Regions from separate parts of the Staphylococcus sp. IVB6214 genome, predicted to be linked through region 4. Evidence: predicted binding sites of a transcription regulator. Region 4 holds the regulator's gene; each other region holds the start of a gene.

Region 1 (3,222 bases), 190 kb from region 4:
GTTCTTGAGCGTTTATAAGATTTGATTGGCACAAATTGATCCATCTCTTTTAATGTCATATCGCCTTTATCCCATATCGTCAGCAATATTAACAGCTCTTCTTTTGTTAACTCATATTTTTCAGCAATTGCTGTAAAAACAGATTCAATTTCAGATTGTAATGAAAATAATGCTTGTATACCACTTTTTTCTGCTTTATGATTCTTCATGAAATACGCTCCCATCTCGTAAAAATAATCATCACTTATTATTTACCCAAGAAAATATCATTAAAACTAAAATTAACTTGTGTACCGTAAAAAAATAATTTTTAATGACTATCAAATGATGTAAGTTGCTAAGATGATATTAAATTAACTTCAAATTCATTTTTAATGATGTAACTGGGGCTGGGACAAAAATCTTTTTTTGCTATAAAAGATTTCTGTCCCAGCCCCACTGTCATTTTAGCCGTATATGAAAAAGAACAAAGCTATTATTAAGTAAAAAAAGGCACAAACATTTCAGATTGTACACCAAAAAAGTGCTTTATAGTATTGTGTTTTATCTGTAACCCCAATGATTAACTTAATAAATTCGATCTTTAAGTTCAAGAGTATCAATATAGTTAATTCTATTTTGTGACTTATTTAATCTAATATTTTTGCCAACATATTCTGAGTTATTAATAATATCACCAGTGAAATAATATTTTCCATTGTGAATTCGTTGTAGTCCTGTTAAATTAGTTTCCAAAACAATTCGATCATTATAAACGACAAAAATACGATCAATTTGAAATACTCTGCTAGGATTCAAAGACCAAAAACCACGAGCTGCTTCATAAATTTGTTCATCAGATAAATCAGGACTATAACCTATATAGTTTCTCCCTAATTCATCAGTCTCTTCGAAATAGCGTCTATCTTGAATTTGAATTACTAAAGTTTCATTCATCATTTTATGATCTCTTTTTTTAATTTAAACAGAGTATATCACATACTTTTATAAAAGTTTAAATCGTACTTGCAGGTTTTCAAAATTAAAAAGCTGGGAATCATCTCCCAGCTTTTCTGTATTATTAAAATGTTAGAATAAATGACTGATTGAGTCTTGCATGTCTTTAAGAATTTTAGAAGATTTTTCAAATTTTGCTTGTTCATCTTCATTTAATGGTGTTTCGATGATGCGAACCGCACCTTCTCCGTTTACTACTGTTGGCACACCAGTGTATACACCATCAACACCGTATTCACCTTCTAAGAAGCTAGAAACAGTTAATACAACGTTTTGGTTGCGTAAGATTGCTTTAGAGATATGCATTAATCCCATTGCAACACCATAGTATGTTGCACCTTTTGCTTTGATAATATCGTAAGCTGCATCACGTGTATTCACATAGATGTCTTCAATAAGATGTTCTTTTTCTGGGTCATTTTTCAATAAATCATATAATGGTTGACCTGCGATTGTTGCACTTGACCATACTGGTACTTCTGAGTCACCGTGCTCACCAATAATATTTGCATGTACACTTGTTGGTGCAACATCGAATACTTCACTTAATAAGTGTTTGAAACGTGCTGTATCTAAGATTGTACCTGAACCAATGACTTTGTGTTTTGGTAAACCTGAGTATTTTAAAGTGACATAAGTTAAAACGTCTACTGGGTTTGCTGCAACTAAGAAGATACCGTCAAAACCACTTTCCATAATAGGTGTGATGATACCTTTGTAAATTTTTGCATTCTTTTCAACTAAGTCTAAACGTGTCTCCCCAACTTTTTGAGGTGCACCCGCACAGATAACGATTAAGTCTGCATCGCCACAGTCTGAATATTGCCCAGCTTTAACTTTAACAGGTGACATTGCATAAGGCGCACCATGATTTAAGTCAAGTACATCACCTAATACTTTATCTTCGTTAATGTCGATGATAACTAATTCGTCTGCTACACCTTGACTCACCATTGTAAATGCGTAGCTTGCTCCTACTGCACCGTTACCTACTAATACTACTTTATTACCTTTTTTCGCCATGAAGTTTCTCTCCAATCTATCTATTTAAATGTATTGTTCTCAACGTAATGTGAAGAATTTCACATTTCTAATTTAACACGCTTTTTATTTAACTTCAAGGTAGAAACAAATATTATAGAATTTAATTAAAATTTCGTGTCACTTAATTGTTGAAATTAGTGAGTAATTACAATAATAGATTGTGTTATTTACTTAACTTTCCGGCATTTTAATTTAGGTAGTAACTGATACACTTTAGCTCATTGATTGTTTGAAATACTATGTCAGTGTATTTTCATCCTCTACTAAAAATCCGGCTGTAAAAACGCGGTTGTTCAAAAAGCTTAAAATGTAACGCATGACAGCTTCTCTCTGTGGCTCATTATGTACTTCATGCGCAAGACCGTGCCATGCTTTAAAGTATAATTCTTCATGATTAATAACTGATACGAGTTGTTTCGTAACATCTACGTCTGTCACGTGGTCTTCTGTTCCATACATCAAGCAGAGTGGGACAGGTTTCATGTTTTGAATATTGTCAGTTGTTTCTTTCATATGTTTAATGACTTCTTGATACCAATGATAACTTACTTTTTTTAACATTAATGCATCATTTAATGTGTCTTCTTGAACTTCTTTATTTGATGTTAAGTCTTCTACTTCAAATCCCAAATCAAACTTTGCCGACTTCGATACATCACCGATATGAGATGATAAAACATTTTTACGTGTGTGTGCATTATTTTGAAATGCTAAAAGTGGCGCAATTAAAACAAGCCCTTCAATACCTAGATCGACCTTCTCGAGTAAATTCATTGATATTAATCCACCGAGTCCAACACCCATTACAAATATTGGGAGATGGTATCCTTCTGCAATTTTTAACCACTCTAAAACAGACTCATGGTAAAGTTCAAAACTTTCAACTTGTCCTTTGTTCATTCTTGAAGTTTGACCTTGACCGGGTAAATCACCCATGATGACGTGATATCCATTTCTTCTTAAATGTGTGATGACATAGGCATATCTTCCTGTATGTTCTAAAATATTATGAACAATGACCACGACACCCTTTGCTTCACTAACTGTTTCCCATTTCCACATAATATACCTAACCTTCCTTGCTTAACACTTTACATGTTATTATATCTCGACACACTATATAATTGCTAATATTTATCACAAGCTTTTGCGAGAATTCTCATATAAAAAACTGCGTATCAA
Region 2 (3,222 bases), 470 kb from region 4:
GGAACACGTTATCGCTAATTTTAGCGTTTAATCCGGCATCATTGAAAATTTTATTGATTCTCTCAGTACGCTCATCGGCTTGACCGTCAGCACGTTGTAGCTCGATGCTGCCTTGTCCTTCTAGTAAAATTTGTCCGGGGCCACGCATACCCGCTGTCCACATCGTCACAGCTAAAAAGACTTGCTCATGTGGTACGATTTTTGCAAAACGTTCATCATGTCCGAGACCATTCATCATTGTTAGGATGGCCGTGTCTTGGTGAATAGCATTACGTTCTTTTAGCTCATGAATCATTGCTTCTGAGTGCATTGATTTTGTAAGAATTATTATTAAATCAAATGAACCAGTGACATCGGTTGGTAACACAGCAGGAATGTCTACAATGTATGTATCTGTTTCTGTCTGAATTTCTAGTCCTTTATCATTGATGGCTTGAACATGGTTTGGCCATGTATCAATTAATGTAACATCGTATCCTGCTTGCTTAATGTAACTTCCAATACGACTCCCCATAGCACCTGCGCCAGCAATAGCAATTTTCGTCATTTGACATCCTCCTTATTTTGTAAGCGGTTTAATTTAAGTTTAGAATTTTCGAAAAGATATGTCAATTGCGTAAAAAAACACGAGATACGACACTTGAGTATCTCGTGAATATAGCAGGATGTTATACAGGGCGAACAGTTATTTCGTTTACATTGACATGTGCAGGTTGTGTTAATGCGTAAATTACAGCATCTGCAATATTCTGGGCTTCAAGCATTTTACGATCGCCGAAGTCATATCCATCATTAAGTGGTGTGTCTACCATACCTGGTGAGATACTTGTTGAACGAATACCTGTGCGTGCTAATTCTTTCTCAAGCCCTTGTGTAATGGCATGTACAGCTGCTTTTGTCGCGCTGTAAAGTGTGCTTACTTTTGTGACTTCAAAGCCTGAGATTGATGAGATATTGACGATATGTCCACTAGATTGTGCTTGAAGATGTGGCATTACGGCATTAATCGCATAAAGCGTTCCTTTCACATTGACATCAATCATCGCATCCCAGCCTGTGACATCTCCTTTTGTAATGGCTGAAGAAGTCATTAAGCCGGCACTGTTGATGAGAAAATCAACTTGTCCGAAGTGTGCAATTGTGTGCTCAATGGCTTGTTCCACAGATGCACGATCTGTGACATCTGTTGGGATAATCAAAGCGTCGGTAAAATCTTCCGCAATGGCATTCATTTTATCTTCATTACGTGCGAGTAAGACAATCTTTGCGCCATTGTCATTGAGTTGTTGTGCAATAGCCGTTCCAATACCACTGCTTGCACCAGTAATCACTGCGACTTTATCTTTAAGCATTTCCATATTATTTTCACCTTCCAGAAATCTATATTTAAAGTTATTGACATGTTGATATATCTTTTTACGTCATTCATAACCTAACACATTCATAAAACATAAGAAAATCAATTGCTCTTGATGTAAGTTAACAAATATGTCAAAAAGCGTATAAAAAACGCATTATCAAGTAGATAGTATTATGTTAAAATATTCACATTGAAAACGAAAAGAGGAAGAAAAAGAATGCTTCTTTTTAGTATAGAAATTATTATTATGGTCCTTGCAATTGTTCTTGGATTGCGTACAGCAGGCGCCCTTGGCTGTGGGATTTTTGCGATTGTTGCACAATTAGTGATGATATTTGGCTTTGGTTTATCACCGGGGTCAGCCCCAGTAACGGCCGTGTTAATCATTTTATCAATCGGGATTGCAGGGGGAACACTTCAAGCAACAGGTGGGATTGATTATCTCGTCCACTTGGCATCAAAAGTGATCGAACGTTTCCCAAAATCTATTATCTTCATTGCACCGATGATTGTCTTTTTATTTGTATTCGGTATTGGAACAGCAAACATTGCACTTTCATTAGAACCAATTATTGCAAAAACAGCATTAAAGGCACGTATTAAACCTAAAAAGGCACTGACTGCTTCTGTGTTGACGGCGAATATCGCATTGTTGTGTAGTCCAGCAGCATCAGCAACAGCATACATGATCTCAGAATTTGCAGGATTAGGCATTACAATGGGACAATACTTATCGATTGTTTTGCCAACAGCATTGATTAGTATGGTGATCTTGAGTACTTTTGTGACATTTGTCGGAGAGACAAAAATGGATGAGCGTCAAGCACAGACAATGCTTCAAAAAATTGTTGAAGAAGATACAACAAAAACGTATTCTACACGCGTTAAGTTAGGTGTATTATCATTCATCGTAGCAGTCGCTTGCATACTTACATTCGGTATTTTCCCGGAATTTGGTCCATCATTTAAAGTGGATGGTGAAATTGTTAAGTTACAGATGACAGACCTTGTACAACTTTTTATGTATATGAGTGCGATGGTTAATCTGTTACTCATTAAAATTCAGCCGACTGAAATTTTAAATTCTCATATTACACAAGCTGCGATTGGCGCATTATTTGCGGTACTCGGACCTGGCTGGCTAGGGGCAACAATCTTCAGTGCACCTTCTAACCGAGATATCATGGAGACGCAAATAGGGGGACTCGTTGAACAAGCACCGTGGCTCTTAATCTTGTTTGTTGGACTTGTATCAATGGTCGTGATTTCACAATCAGCCACAGCATCTATCATGGTGCCAATTGTGATGACATTAGGCATTCCACCTACATTCTTCTTAGCGATTGTTCAAACGTTAAACGTGAACTTTGTTATCCCAGCGCAACCAACAATTCTCTTTGCGGTAGATGTCGACGAAACACGTTCAACGAAAACAACCAGCTTCCTGTTGCCAGGCTTTTTCTTAATCGCAACAACAGTCTGTGTCGGTTTATTGATTAAAACAATTTTAGGTGTTTAACAGAATAAATATAGATACAAGCAGGTAGATATGTTCATGATCTACTTGCTTGTTTTTATTTAGGCAAATACTGGTATGAAAGCAATTGCCCTATGTTATAATTGTAGAACACTAAATAAAAAAATAGAAATTTTCGATTCAAATTGTATAAATTTAATATTAAATTGTGTTATAATAAAATTACAGTGTTAATTATTTTCATATTTTGAATTTTTTAGCCTACGTTCTCCCCATAGTAACGTGGGCTTTTTTGTATGCAATTTTAGGATGCGAGTCAGTTATTAATCATCTTAATCAAAAATATTTATGTCTAAAATGTGAATAAAGAATAAAACGGGGTATA
Region 3 (3,222 bases), 230 kb from region 4:
GATCATACGACTCGAACTAAAGATACCAGAGTTACAACCTGACATCGCTGCTGTAATCACAACGAAGTTAATAAGACCTGCTGCAATCGTAATACCCACCTTCGCAAATGTTGCAACAAACGGTGAACCAAGATCTTGTAGTTCATTCCACGGATATACTGTTACGATTACAAAAATCGCACCGATGTAGAAGATTAAAATACGCCAAATAACCCCGTTGACTGCTTTTTTAATATTCTTTTGTGGATCTTTTGTTTCACCTGCTGTAATACCAATCAGCTCAACACCCTGATATGAACCGATAACGATAGATAATGCGAAGAAGAAGCCGAGCCAGCCGTTTGGTAAGAAACCACCGTGCTCTGTTAAGTTGCTGAGTCCGATTGGAACACCCCCGTTACCAATTCCGAAGAAAATCAGACCAAAACCAGCAATAATCATCAAAATAATTGTGACAATCTTAATCATCGCAAACCAGAATTCGAACTCACCGAAAGCTTTAACTGATATCGCATTGGCTGCAGTTAAAATGACGATAACAATCACTCCCGGAATCCATGTTGGTAACTCCGGCCACCAAAACTTCATGTATTCACCGACAGCAATAACTTCAGACATCCCTACAACAATCCATTGAAAGATGTTCGCCCAAGCAGTGATGTAACCTGCAACCGGATGTAGGTAATCTGTCGCATAGTTCGCAAATGAACCTGTCGTTGGATATAAGTACACCATCTCACCCATCGCACGCATGACTAAGAATAAAAAGAGCCCAGCCAATAAATATGCAAAAATTACAGATGGTCCTGTCCAAGCAATTGTACTAGACGCCCCCATGAACAAGCCAACACCGATTGTGCCCCCAAGCGCAATCATTTGAATTTGACGAGAGCTTAGCCCTCTTTGTAATTGATTATCTTCCATGACAATCCACCATCTCCTTGAAACCCCTAATTTTCGAAAGTATGTAAACTTTTCTTCGTTATTATACTATATTTCACTAATGTTTAAAGTAGATTTTTAACTTCACACTTTTTGACATAGTTGTGAATTTTTTATTGTCAAATTTAAAAACAACACACAAGATACATGACACCTATATGATATTGAATAGACACTTCCATTCGGAGGGTAATATGGCTTCGAAAGTACTGATATAACAGCATTTAATCACTTTGTTTGAAAAGTAAAATATTCTGAATACATTTTTAATAAACGTTATAATCCATTTATCTCACAATTCCTTTATATGATTTGCAAAATCTATTGTCAGAATTATTATTCATCTGCACATAAAATTGCAAATGTCATCTTATCGACACAAAATATTTTGTGAACACATTCACATTAATAATTTAAAGCGTTATACTAGATTCTATTACACAACGAAAGGAAATTTGTCGTATGAATGATACGAATATTAAATGGGATACGATTTTTTATGGTCGTAAGTGGGTTTCAAATATTATCGAAACCATTCAAAAAAAGGATGTCTTGCACAGTTTCTACATGAAGCGCTACTTGATGCGTGCGATGATGGCAGGTTTTATTATTAGCATCATCTCTGTATTTGTTTTAATGGTCAAAACAACGTTTGCACCTGATGTACCTGTTGGTGTCGTCAATATGATTGGCTCTATCACATTCAGCTTTGCACTCGTATTAATCTTATTCACCAACTCCGAACTGCTCACCAGTAATTTTATGTACTTTACAGTAGGACTTTATTATCACCTTATCCAACCTCTCCGTGTGTTAAAGATTTTTATGCTCTGCTTCTTCGGTAATATTGCAGGCGCATTCATCTTTTTTGCGATACTACGCGTTAGTGACGTTATGTCACCAGAAATGGTTGCCTTGTTGGATCATATGATACACTCGAAAGCTGAAGTATACAACTTCCAAAATATACTTGTTCGTGCGATTTTCGCAAACTTCTTCATCAATATTGCGCTTGTAATCGCTATGCAAATCGATGATGTTTTCGCAAAAATGTTTGTGATGATGTTTGGTGTAACCATCTTTGCATTTATGGGGTTTGAACACGTTGTTTATAATGCCACTTTGTTCGTCGGGCAACTATTTTATGACTTTTCTGCTGTTCATGCACTTGGTATGTTAAAGAATATTGTAGCTGCATTTATCGGTAACTATATCGGCGGCGGACTTATCATTGGTTTATTCTATGCTTACTTGAATGATCACGGGCAGTTTGAAACGATTAAGAAAGCGAACAAATCACAACAACTCACTAAGTAGTTTGTAGATGTCTATGGTATACTGACTGTACAAATTTTTTGATGGAGGTTCGCATGAAACGCACACATAAAGCTGTCGTTATTTCATTGTTTCTTGGCATCATCTTTTTTACAGTCAATTTTATGTCACATACAGCACCAACGAGCATGATTATTTTCAAATCAATACTGGTTGCACTGACGTTCGGTGTGCTTTACGTGCTGACTTTCACACTACTCGACTCTGAACAACATCGTATACAGTACGGTGTGCCATTAATCATCGGTGTAGCATCAGGTGCATTAATTGGTACAAAACTAGGTGAACCTATTATTTGTACATTAATTGGCATTGTGACTGCTTTAATCGTCGGTTATATTTACGGTCGGATAAAAGGAGTGCGATAAGATGTCAACACTTTCTACTATTGTCATTGTACTGTTAGTGGCAAGTACCATTCCCAATATATATATGTACAATAAAGAAGTTAAAAAAGGCAATGCCAATCCCCGTATGAAACTACTCATTGGCATTGATGCGATACTTGTCATTTTGATTTTGGCAGCAATCTTCTTATTGAGATAACATGAACCCCCGCTCATACATCTGCAATATCATTGCTTGTATGAACAGGGGTTTTTATTATAGGAAAAAGCGATATAAAATAAGCATCCCTATCGCATAAATAACTAAGCCGACAATACATGACATCACATGTATACGCATTGGGATATGGCGCTGTCTTCTCGGCGCGATGACTAAATTACCAGTAATGAAGCATAATGGAATAACAATAAAAACATGAGTTGTTCAAAATTCATTACTTTCTCCCTTCAAAATAACGTTCAACTAACGTTGTTAAATCTGTATCTTTATCTGTCAATGACAAATCACTGAAATCACTCGTTTCTGTCATTTGGTTCGTATTGACAATCACATCGAGTCCGGCACGCACTGCGGCAGTTGCACCTCTTACTGAATCTT
Region 4 (3,222 bases):
AGATTGAAACTCTGCTTGCTTTTGATCGTAATAACCAATTTTTAAGTTAGCCCCTGGAATCACTTGGCCTGCTAGGGCGTTTAGGCGTCCAGCAAGTGTCTTGATTAATGTAGATTTCCCAATACCATTTGGACCGATAATTGCGATATGATCACCTTTTGATACTTCCATATTGATTGGTTTTGTAATCGGCGTTTCGTACCCAACTTCCAAGTCACGTATGTGCATCACATCATTACCTGTATTGCGATCGAAGTCAAAGCGAATATCCGCACTTCTTGCATCCAACATGGGTTTTTCAAGTCGTGTCATTTTTTCAAGAACTTTTCGTCGACTTTTTGCCATACCACTTGTAGAAGCACGTGTGATATTTTTTTCGACAAAGGTTTCTAATCGTTTGATTTCATCTTGTTGCCGCTCATATTCTGCGAGGCGTTTTTGATAGTATTGATCACGTTGCGCGATAAATTTACCATAGTTACCAACATAGTGCTTCACTTCACCTAAAGAAACATCATAGATTTGTGTGACGATTTTATCTAAGAAGTAACGGTCGTGCGAGATGATGACGATAGCCCCTTTAAAAAACTTCAAATAATCTTCTAACCATGCAGTCGTTTCCATATCGAGATGGTTAGTCGGCTCATCAAGTAGCAAAAGGTCAGGTTCACGCAGTAACATTTGAGCGAGTGAAAGTCGTGTTTTTTGACCGCCACTGAAGTCGTTGACTGGACGATGATAGTCGGCTTCCGTAAAATGTAGCCCGTTCAAAACAGTCTTTATTTTACGCTCATAATCATAGCCACCTTGCTTTTCAAACTCATTCGATATGCTTTCATAACGCTTCATATGTTCTTGATAAGCATCCGAATCATAGCGATCTGCGTGTTGAGCAAGCCAATCCGTTTCTTCTTGCATCTTCTCACCGAGTTGTTTAAGGTGCTCAAACGGTTGTAACATCTCTTCAAACACAGTTTTTTGAGTGTTGAGTGTCATTTGCTGTGTCAGATAACCCATTTTTAAGTTTTTAATCTTTGAGATATGACCGTCTTCGTATGCTTCTACACCTGCAATGATTTTCATTAAAGTGGATTTTCCTGCACCGTTACGTCCAACAATGCCAATTCGTTCGCCGGTTTTCACTTCAAAGTTGACACCATCAAAAATTGTCTCGCCATCAAAAGACTTTGAAATCTGACTGAGTTGCATTAATATCATGTGGGATGCTCCTTTCATTAACATATATTGTACAACAAAAAATATACCCATCAAAATGTAAATGTTTCTTTCTGAGTAAAAGTCAGTTATAATTATAGTGTTGTGCTGTGAAATGTATCACATATGTTTAGAAATATTTTTGGAGGATTGTGTAATGGCTAAAGAAACGGTAAAAATTCCAAGAGCGACCTTGAAACGCCTGCCTTTGTATTATCGCTTTGTAAACACGTTAAAAGCGAAAGGTGAAAATCGTGTCAATTCTAAAGCGATTAGCGAAGGCTTGAATATCGATTCAGCAACGATTCGACGTGACTTTTCTTATTTTGGCGAGCTTGGCAAAAAAGGATACGGCTATAACATTGACAACCTTCTAGACTTCTTCAAATCAGAATTAAGTGACTCTGAAGAGATTCACATCGGCATTGTAGGTGTCGGTAATCTCGGTCACGCATTGATTACTTACAACTTCTCCATCCACGATGATATGACAATTACAGAAGCATTTGATATACGTCCAGAAGTGATCGGTGAAACAATCGGTAATGTCCTTGTTAAACCAATGTCAGATATGACAGAAATTATTAAGAAAGAAAAACTTGAAGTGGTGATTATTGCAACACCAGAATCGGCAGCACAAGCGGTTACAGATCAACTTGTTGAAGCAGGCATTAAAGGTATTCTTAACTTCACGCCAAAGCGTGTACAAGTGCCACAATCAGTACAAGTTCATCAAATTGATCTGGGTGTAGAACTTCAATCATTGCTCTTTTTTATGAAAAATTACAATTCAACACTACAAGCATAATACAGTCGACATAAATTATTGAATATGTAAGCAAATAAGTCATCAAAATTCAGCTTTTGAATTTTGATGTTTTTTTATGCGCTTATTTTTCAGATAGGTCTTTCATAGCAAAATAATCTTTTAAAAAGTTGAGAGACTACTTTGTGTATCATTTGGTACTCTCTGAGAAAGATGGAAAATTATAAAATTTTACACTCACCCTTGCATTATATAATGACATTCTATATAATTCAGATAATGTTAATCGGATATAGGAGGTTGGTAAAATGATTTGGACTATTTTTAGTGGTTTAATCGTTGGGGCATTACTTGGATTTGTAATGCAACGTACAAGATTCTGTTTGACAGGTGGTTTTCGTGACATGTACGTTCAAAAGAACAACAAGATGTTTTATGCATTATTAGTTGCGATTACGATTCAAGCAGTTGGTATTTTCGGATTGAAAGCAGCTGGATTCATTACGATTGATAACGGGACGTTTCCTATCGTTGGAACAATTATTGGATCGTTTATCTTCGGTGTCGGCATTATTTTAGCAGGTGGCTGTGCAACAGGGACATATTATCGTGCAGGAGAAGGCCTTATCGGAAGTTGGATTGCACTAGGATTTTATGCGCTTTTTGCAGCTATTTCAAAATTTGGTATTTTAGCACCGATCAATGAACGTTTACAAAGTTATACAGTGGCAAATGCAGATATGTCTGTTTCAACAGGTGTACCATATTGGGTATGGCTTGTACTCTTAGTCGGTATTACAACATTCTTCGTTGTCAAAACTTTACGTAAACCAAAACCAACCATTGCAGTTCCGAGATTAAAGCAACGTTACACAGGGATTCGTCACATATTGTTTGAACGTCGTTATCATCCATTCGTTGCAGCTATTGCAGTTGGCTTAATTGCAATGATTGCATGGCCAATGAGTATTTCGACTGGACGTGAAGGTGGATTAGGGATTACCACACCTTCTGCACATATCGTTCAATTTTTAACAACAGGTAATGTGACTGTATTGGACTGGGGTGTCTTTCTCGTACTCGGTATTTTAGTAGGCTCATATATTGCAGCAAAAGGCTCTCATGAATTTAAATGGCGCTTACCAGACATTAAAACAATCCGTAACAGTGCATTAGGTGGTACATTTTTGGGATTTGGTGCGGCCGTAGCAGGTGGCTGTTCGATCGGTAATGGACTTGTT

Evidence for each region. Region 4 encodes Rex, which represses fermentation and respiration genes when NADH is low (regulators of the CRP and FNR family bind a similar motif). Its sites were predicted from a motif close to TTGTGAAATATTTCACAA; they were not measured.
Region 1: the regulator Rex is predicted to act here: its motif matches at 2,067-2,084, upstream of MUA51_RS06825 (L-lactate dehydrogenase).
Region 2: the regulator Rex is predicted to act here: its motif matches at 1,534-1,551, upstream of MUA51_RS10245 (anaerobic C4-dicarboxylate transporter family protein).
Region 3: the regulator Rex is predicted to act here: its motif matches at 1,331-1,348, upstream of MUA51_RS09165 (formate/nitrite transporter family protein).

What each region holds. Positions count from the first base shown of each region.
Region 1 covers NZ_CP094723.1:1,417,456-1,420,677, forward strand. The annotation lists gene MUA51_RS06815 (transcriptional regulator, SarA/Rot family) at 1-209, opposite strand, end outside; gene MUA51_RS06820 (hypothetical protein) at 568-939, opposite strand; gene MUA51_RS06825 (L-lactate dehydrogenase) at 1,069-2,019, opposite strand; gene MUA51_RS06830 (alpha/beta fold hydrolase) at 2,278-3,102, opposite strand.
Region 2 covers NZ_CP094723.1:2,079,135-2,082,356, reverse strand. The annotation lists gene MUA51_RS10255 (ketopantoate reductase family protein) at 1-547, opposite strand, end outside; gene MUA51_RS10250 (SDR family oxidoreductase) at 669-1,358, opposite strand; gene MUA51_RS10245 (anaerobic C4-dicarboxylate transporter family protein) at 1,578-2,879, shown strand.
Region 3 covers NZ_CP094723.1:1,841,061-1,844,282, forward strand. The annotation lists gene MUA51_RS09160 (amino acid permease) at 1-924, opposite strand, end outside; gene MUA51_RS09165 (formate/nitrite transporter family protein) at 1,405-2,259, shown strand; gene MUA51_RS09170 (hypothetical protein) at 2,313-2,645, shown strand; gene MUA51_RS09175 (hypothetical protein) at 2,647-2,823, shown strand; gene MUA51_RS09180 (HAD family hydrolase) at 3,059-3,222, opposite strand, start outside.
Region 4 covers NZ_CP094723.1:1,608,362-1,611,583, reverse strand. The annotation lists gene MUA51_RS07925 (ABC-F family ATP-binding cassette domain-containing protein) at 1-1,218, opposite strand, end outside; gene MUA51_RS07920 (redox-sensing transcriptional repressor Rex) at 1,373-2,023, shown strand; gene MUA51_RS07915 (YeeE/YedE family protein) at 2,290-3,222, shown strand, end outside.